2 regions of the Arthrobacter sp. A2-55 genome follow, and region 1 is predicted to be linked to the other one. Evidence: predicted binding sites of a transcription regulator. Region 1 holds the regulator's gene; the other holds the start of a gene.
The links. Region 1 encodes HrcA, which represses chaperone genes, less so after heat shock. Its sites were predicted from a motif close to TTNGCACTCGNNNNNNNCGAGTGCNAA; they were not measured.
Positions count from the first base shown of each region.

Region 2: a site for HrcA is predicted at 1,588-1,614, ahead of LPN03_RS05310 (FmdB family zinc ribbon protein). Genes of this name have one in related genera too.

Region 1 covers NZ_JAJLOZ010000001.1:3,184-6,586, reverse strand. The annotation lists gene LPN03_RS00035 (DUF4870 domain-containing protein) at 1-136, opposite strand, end outside; gene LPN03_RS00030 (DUF3097 domain-containing protein) at 194-1,048, opposite strand; gene hrcA (heat-inducible transcriptional repressor HrcA) at 1,231-2,244, shown strand; gene dnaJ (molecular chaperone DnaJ) at 2,296-3,403, shown strand, end outside.
Region 2 covers NZ_JAJLOZ010000012.1:11,504-14,906, forward strand. The annotation lists gene LPN03_RS05300 (DUF4011 domain-containing protein) at 1-200, shown strand, start outside; gene LPN03_RS05305 (SAF domain-containing protein) at 294-1,022, opposite strand; gene LPN03_RS05310 (FmdB family zinc ribbon protein) at 1,203-1,538, opposite strand; gene LPN03_RS05315 (5-formyltetrahydrofolate cyclo-ligase) at 1,661-2,335, opposite strand; gene galU (UTP--glucose-1-phosphate uridylyltransferase GalU) at 2,423-3,325, shown strand; gene LPN03_RS05325 (GNAT family N-acetyltransferase) at 3,333-3,403, shown strand, end outside.

The sequences.
Region 1 (3,403 bases):
TGAATTTGTATATCAGGGCGGAGGGAATGCAGCCCAGGATGCCGCCGCAGTGGGACAGGAACGCCCACTGCTTGTCTTCTGTGGGCGTGAGTGGGGGCTTGGCCGGGACGTTGAATTGGTTCGCCGGATTGCTCACGTGGAATTGCCTCTCAAAAAAGCCGATGGTTCCATGCCGGGAAGAATGCCGGCGCCACTACAAGGATACGGGTGCCGTGAGGAAGTCAATGACTTCTTCGACGCGTCCCAACAGGGACGGTTCAAGGTCGGAGTAGCTGTGGACCCGGGACAGGAGCCGCTGCCAGCCCAGTCCAATGTCCTCGGCTGTGGTGTGTGGCCAGCCAAACGCCTGCAGGATGCCCAGTTTCCATTCCATGGACCGCGGAATCACGGGCCAGGCGGGGATGCCGAGGGTGGCGGGCTTGATGGCCTGCCAGACATCCACATAGGGATGGCCCACCACCAGCACATTCTTTTTCGCTGCGGGCGATCGCATGAGATTCGCCACAATCCTGGATTCCTTGGAGTTTGGCACCAGGTGGTCCACCAGCACCCCGAGGCGCCGGTTGGGTCCGGGGGCAAAATCCTCGACGGCGGCCGCCAACTCGTCGATGCCGCGGAGGGGTTCGACAACGATGCCCTCAACACGCAGGTCGTCGCCCCACACCTTTTCCACTAGTTCGGCGTCGTGCTTGCCCTCCACCCAGATCCGGCTGGCCTTCGCTGTCCGGGCGCGGAGCCCTTCCACCTTGACGGAGCCGGAGGCCGTGCGGGCCGGCTTCCTGGGAGCGGCGGCGACAACGGGCGCCACCAGCTCGACGGGCTCGCCCTCAACCAGGAAGCCGAACCCTAGGGGGAAGGCCCTGACCTTTTCCCTGCGGTCGGCCAGCTCCATGATGTGCATGCCGCCGGACTTTTCAATCCGCACCACGGCGCCCACCCATCCCGTCTGCACGTCCTCCACCACGAGACCGCGGGTGGCTTCAACCTTGCGGAGGGTGCGGGCCGCGGGCCTGGCGAGTTCCGCCGGGCCCCAGTTGTTGTACTCCACGATGGTGCTTTCCCCTGCCGTCTTCGCTGCCGCGGCGTGCGGCGGCGTGTTGAAAACCCCATGCTAGCGCGCGGCCGCGGGCGCCGGGCGGTGCCATGCCGGGAACCGGGGGCCGGAAAGTATTAGACTTGGCACTTGAATGGGTAGAGTGCCAATTCAGGGCCGTGATGGAGGTGACGGGAATGAGCGAACCACGCAAGCTTGAAGTGTTGCGGGCAATTGTGGAGGACTATGTTCATTCGCGCGAGCCGGTGGGCTCCAAGGCCCTTGTGGAACGCCACCGCCTGGGCGTTTCCAGCGCCACCATCCGCAATGACATGGCCGCGCTGGAAGAGGAGGGGCTCATTGTTGCCCCCCACACCAGTTCGGGCCGAATCCCCACGGACAAGGGGTACCGGCTGTTCGTGGACCAGATTTCCTCGGTCAAGCCGCTGTCGGCCGCCGAACGGCGGGCCATTGCCGTCTTGCTTGACGGTTCAACGGACCTCGACGACGTGCTGGAGCGCACCGTGCGCACGCTGGCCCAGCTGACCAACCAGGTGGCGCTTGTCCAGTACCCGCGTTCGGCCAAGACCACAGTGCGCCACATTGAATTTGTGTCGCTGGGCCCCCGCCAGGTGCTGCTGGTGCTGATTCTTGCCTCGGGCAAGGTGGAGCAGTCGGTGATCGACGTCGGAGTCCCGGTGGGGGAGACCATGCTGGCCGGCCTGCGCCAGGCGTTCCTGGCCGGGGTGCACGGCGTGTCCGTGGGCAACCTTTCCGCCGCCTTGGGGCTGGTGCCCGCCACGGTGCCGGTTGAAGAGCAGGACGTGGCGGCCAAGCTGGCCCATGGACTGGCGCAACTGGCCCAGGCTGCCCGCGAGGACCGCATCGTGCTCGCCGGCACCGCCAACCTGGCCCGCTCCAATGGTGATTTCCCGCTGAGCATAGGCCCCGTCCTGGATGCCCTGGAGGAGCAGGTGGTGCTGCTGCGGCTCCTGGAACAAATGGCGCAGGATTCCCTCGGCATGGCCGTGAGCATAGGCCGTGAAAACACCCACACCTCACTCGCGGAAGCCTCCGTGGTGGCCACCAGCTACGGCGCGGGCGAAAACGCCAAGCTGGGCGTGGTGGGGCCCACCCGCATGGATTACCCCAACACCATGTCCAGTGTCCGGGCCGTGGCCCGGTACCTGTCACGAATTTTGGCCGGCTGACCGGCCTCCCAAACTGACCTCGAACTAGCCACACGTAAAGAGAGCAAGACTTTGACCAACCATTACGACGCACTGGGTGTCTCACGCGACGCAACCGCCGAAGAAATCAAGAAGTCCTACCGCAAGCTGGCGCGCAAGCTGCACCCCGACGTCAACGACGCCCCTGACGCACAGGACCGCTTCAAGGCCGTCACCCACGCCTACGAGGTGCTCTCGGACCCGCAGAAGCGCCGCGCCTACGACACCACGGGCAACGAAAACGGCCACGACTCCGGCGCTGGCAATTTTGACGGCCAGGGCTTCGCCTTCCAGGACATCTTTGAAACCTTCTTCGGCGGTGGCGGTGGACAGGGCCACGGGCCTGCATCACGCACCCGCCGCGGACAGGACGCGCTCATCAGCGTGCGCGTGGAACTGCGCGAGGCAGTGTTTGGCGTCAACAAGAAACTTGAAATCGACACCGCCGTGCTGTGCACCACCTGCGAGGGCAGCTGCTGCCGCCCGGGCACCCACCCCATCACGTGTGATGTCTGCCATGGCAGCGGGCAGATCCAGCGTCCCATGCGTTCCATCCTGGGCAATGTCATGACGCTGGCCACCTGCAATTCCTGCCAGGGCTTCGGCACCCGCATCGAGGATCCCTGCAACGAGTGCATGGGGGAGGGCCGCGTGCGCAACCGCCGCAGCCTCACCATCAAGGTCCCGGCCGGCGTCTCCACCGGCACCCGCATCCAGCTTGCCGGCCAGGGCGAGGCCGGCCCCGCGGGCGGACCCGCCGGGGACCTGTACGTGGAGATGAAGGTCAACAACGATCCGGCGTTCCTGCGAGAGGGCGACGACCTCCACGCCACCCTCAGCGTGCCCATGACCGCGGCCGCGCTGGGCACCGAACTGACATTGGAGACCTTCGACGGCGAGCAGCCCATCAGCATCAAGCCGGGCACGCAGGCAGGCGAGGTGATCAACCTGCGCAACCTCGGGGTGACGCACCTGCGCGGGTACGGCCGAGGCAACCTCATGGTCCACGTCCATGTCGAAACCCCCACCAAGCCGGATGCCGCCCAGGAAGAACTGCTCAAGCAGCTGGCCGCCCTGCGCGGGGAAACGTTCACCGAAGGAAAGCTGGTCAACAGCGGCGGCATGTTTGCCAAGCTCCGCG
Region 2 (3,403 bases), on a different contig from region 1:
CGTCCAACCATTCCTCGGAAGATTCCGCCAAAACAGAATTAGCCAAGGACGCCGGGCGCGTCCCGGTCTCCCAGGCGCAAGATGCGGCAATCCTACCAAAGGTGGCGCCCCACGATGACGCCCACACGTGGGGCGACGACCGCCGCGACCGAGGCCACGACGAATGGCTGCGGGAGAACAAGCCGCCGCACTGGGGTTAGCAGCAATGCCCGTTCGGGAAACCGGCCGTTCGTGAAATGGGCCTTTCCTGAAATTGCCTTTCTTGAAGCCTGCCTTTCTTGAAGCGGCTGGCTTCAAGAAACCAGGACAAGGAAGATCTTTCCCCGGGCCGAGGCGCCCGCCAGCAGCACGGCCTGCTCCGCCGTAGCAGCCACCACCACCAGCCCGTCCGTTTCCTGGCTGGGCAACAACCCGCCGCCGGACTTGGCCAAGGCCGGTGTCCACACCACGGGGACTGACGTAGCCAGGACCTGGTTGCTGGTGGGGCCGTCCAGTCCCTTGCTGGAACTGAGCACCACATTGACCAGCTGGCCCTGGCGCAGCAATTGCACCGTGGAAGGGTCTGTCAGCCGGAGCGGCACGGCCTGGCTGCCCGCCGGTGCCCCGATGAGCAACTCGGTGCCGAGCAGGGACGCGTCCGTCATGACCTGTCCCCGCCTGGCCGGCCCGGACATTTGGCGCCCCAGCCATGCCATGCCCGTGTGGAGGACCCCGTCCGGAACCATTGAAGGGCTCACGGCTGCGGCAACAAGGTCTGCCGGCCCCAACGAGTGGCCCGCGGGGAGGTCCCTGGCGGCCACCAGGACGCTGGTAGTGGCCGGGGCACCGGGAGTGAGCTGCTGGACGGCAAGGGCGGCTGCGGCACAGAGCAGGAGTGCCGCAAGCAGCCTGCGGCGGCGCAGAACCCACCGCAACAGTCGTTCGGGACGGGTGGCCGGCCTGGTCCGGAACGTCCAGGGCGGTGCCCGCCACCCGGATCCGGGAGGGGCGGTCGATGCGGAACGGTTGCTGGAGTGCTTCATGTCTCCACGCTAGGACCGGCCGGGAACCGAGTCACTGGGGCGGGCCCCAACTGTGGACGGCCGGCTGCCACGCCCTGCCTGTGGAGGGGCCAAGGGCAGAAAAAGGGCAGAAGAGGGGTAGAAAAAGGGCAGCAAAAATGGCCGGCAGTCCCAACAGCCGGCCATTCGGAATTTTCGGAGCTAGCTGCCGACGGTGGCTGGGGTCTTGCTGGGGCTCGGTGCGGCGCCGGACGCCGGGCTGGTGCTAGGGGCGGACGCGGACGCCGGGCTGCCGGACTCGGAGGAAACGGCTGAGGAAGCGCCCGCCTTGGGCGCTGCAGCCACAGTGCTGCCCGCACCCGATCGGGAGTCGGTGCGGTAGAAACCTGAGCCCTTGAACACCACGCCCACGGAGTTGAACTTCTTGCGCAATGCACCCCGGCATTCCGGGCAGACCGTCAGCGTGTCGTCGCTGAAGGACTGGTGGATGTCGAATGCGTGGCCGCAGTCCTTGCAAGCGTAAGCGTAAGTGGGCACTGAAATTCCTCCTGGATACATGCGTCAGGGCCTTGCCAGCGTGACTTGCTTAGCAGTCCAAGGCCCCGAGTGCCAATTCTACCATCGCTGCCTATAACACATGGACGGAGGTCAATATTTCCTCAGGAGCCAATTTCCGGCCCGCCTGCACCGATTTTGTGGAACCCCGCTGGGGTGACCACCCAGTCCACAGGCTGGTCCAGCGTGTCGTGGGGGAGTGAACCTGCTGCGAGCAGTTCATTTTCATAGACGACGCCGGCCCTCGCCACCGCGGATTCCGCGCCTTCGCTGCCGAGAGTGTGGGAGGGGGCGGCCCCGAGCGTGGCAAGAAACCTGTCGTAGTACCCGCCGCCCTGCCCCAGTCGCACCCCGGCGGTGTCCACTGCTAGTGCGGGCACCAGCACCCCGGCAACGGGCCCCAGGCGAGCAAAGGGAAGCCGTTCGCCCACGGGCTCCATGACGGGTGCAAGAAGGCTGCGGGCCATGGCCACCCCCGGTGTCCAGGCGGTCCAGGCCAGCTGGTGGCCTTCGACGCAAATCGGCACAAATACGCTGTGCCCCGCACTGTGCAAGGCGGCCAGCAGGGCGCCCGTGGGAGGCTCGTGGCCCATGGAGATGTACGCACAAATAGTGGACGTTCCCGCAGCCCCGGCCACCAGCCCCGCCCACTCCAGCCCCGCAGTGGCGAGGCCGGCGGCGGCGAGGCCGGCAGCGGCACTGTTGGGGCCGCCGTCGTCCATGGAACGGCGGGCGGCCCGCAGGCGGGACCGCCAGGCCGATTTTAGGGTGGAAGTCATGGTCAGGACCTCTGAAGTGGGCAGTGTTAAGACCAATGTAGCAACTGTGTTCCGCAAAGGGGGCCGTGCGTCGGATAGCCTAGGACCATGACTCTTGCTCGACGCGTACGTAAAGCCGTTATTCCTGCGGCCGGTTTGGGGACCCGATTCCTGCCGGCGACCAAAGCCATGCCGAAGGAAATGCTGCCGGTGGTGGACAAACCTGCCATCCAGTACGTGGTCCAGGAAGCTGTCAGCGCGGGCCTGACGGACGTGCTGATGATTACCGGGCGCAACAAGCGCGCCCTGGAAGACCATTTTGACCGGGTGCCCTCCACGGAGGCGCTGCTGGAGGCCAAGGGCGACGCCGGCAAGCTGGCCGCGATCCAGCACGCCACCGACCTGGGCGAGATCCACTATGTGCGCCAGGGTGATCCGAAGGGGCTGGGACACGCGGTGCTGCGCGCCCGCACCCATGTCGGGGACGAGCCCTTCGCCGTGCTGCTCGGCGATGACCTGATCGACGAACGCGACGAGCTGCTGACCACCATGATCGACGTCCAGGCGCGCACGGGCGGGTCGGTGATCGCGCTGATCGAGGTGCCGAAGGAGCAGATTTCCGCGTACGGCTGTGCAGACATGACCGTGGTGGAGGGCGAAAACTACGTCAAGATCAACCACCTGGTGGAGAAGCCGGCGGTGGAGGACGCGCCGTCGAACCTGGCCGTGATTGGCCGCTACGTGCTCCATCCGGCAGTCTTTGACGTGCTGGAGAACACGCCGCCGGGGCGCGGGGATGAAATCCAGCTCACCGACGCCCTGCAGACCCTCGCGGTCCGGGAAGGCGAGGGTGGCGGCGTGTACGGCGTGGTGTTCCGCGGCCGGCGGTATGACACGGGGGACAAGCTCAGCTACCTCAAGGCCGTGGTGACCCTGGCCTGCGAAAGCGAGGACCTCGGCCCCGGGCTGCGCGACTGGCTCGGTAAGTTCGCCGCCGACCTCAAGAAATAGCCCCCAAATGTGGGGCCAGGCCATTTGGCCGGTGACGCTGGAGTCCGGGGACCTGATCCTGCGCCCCATCCGGTTGCG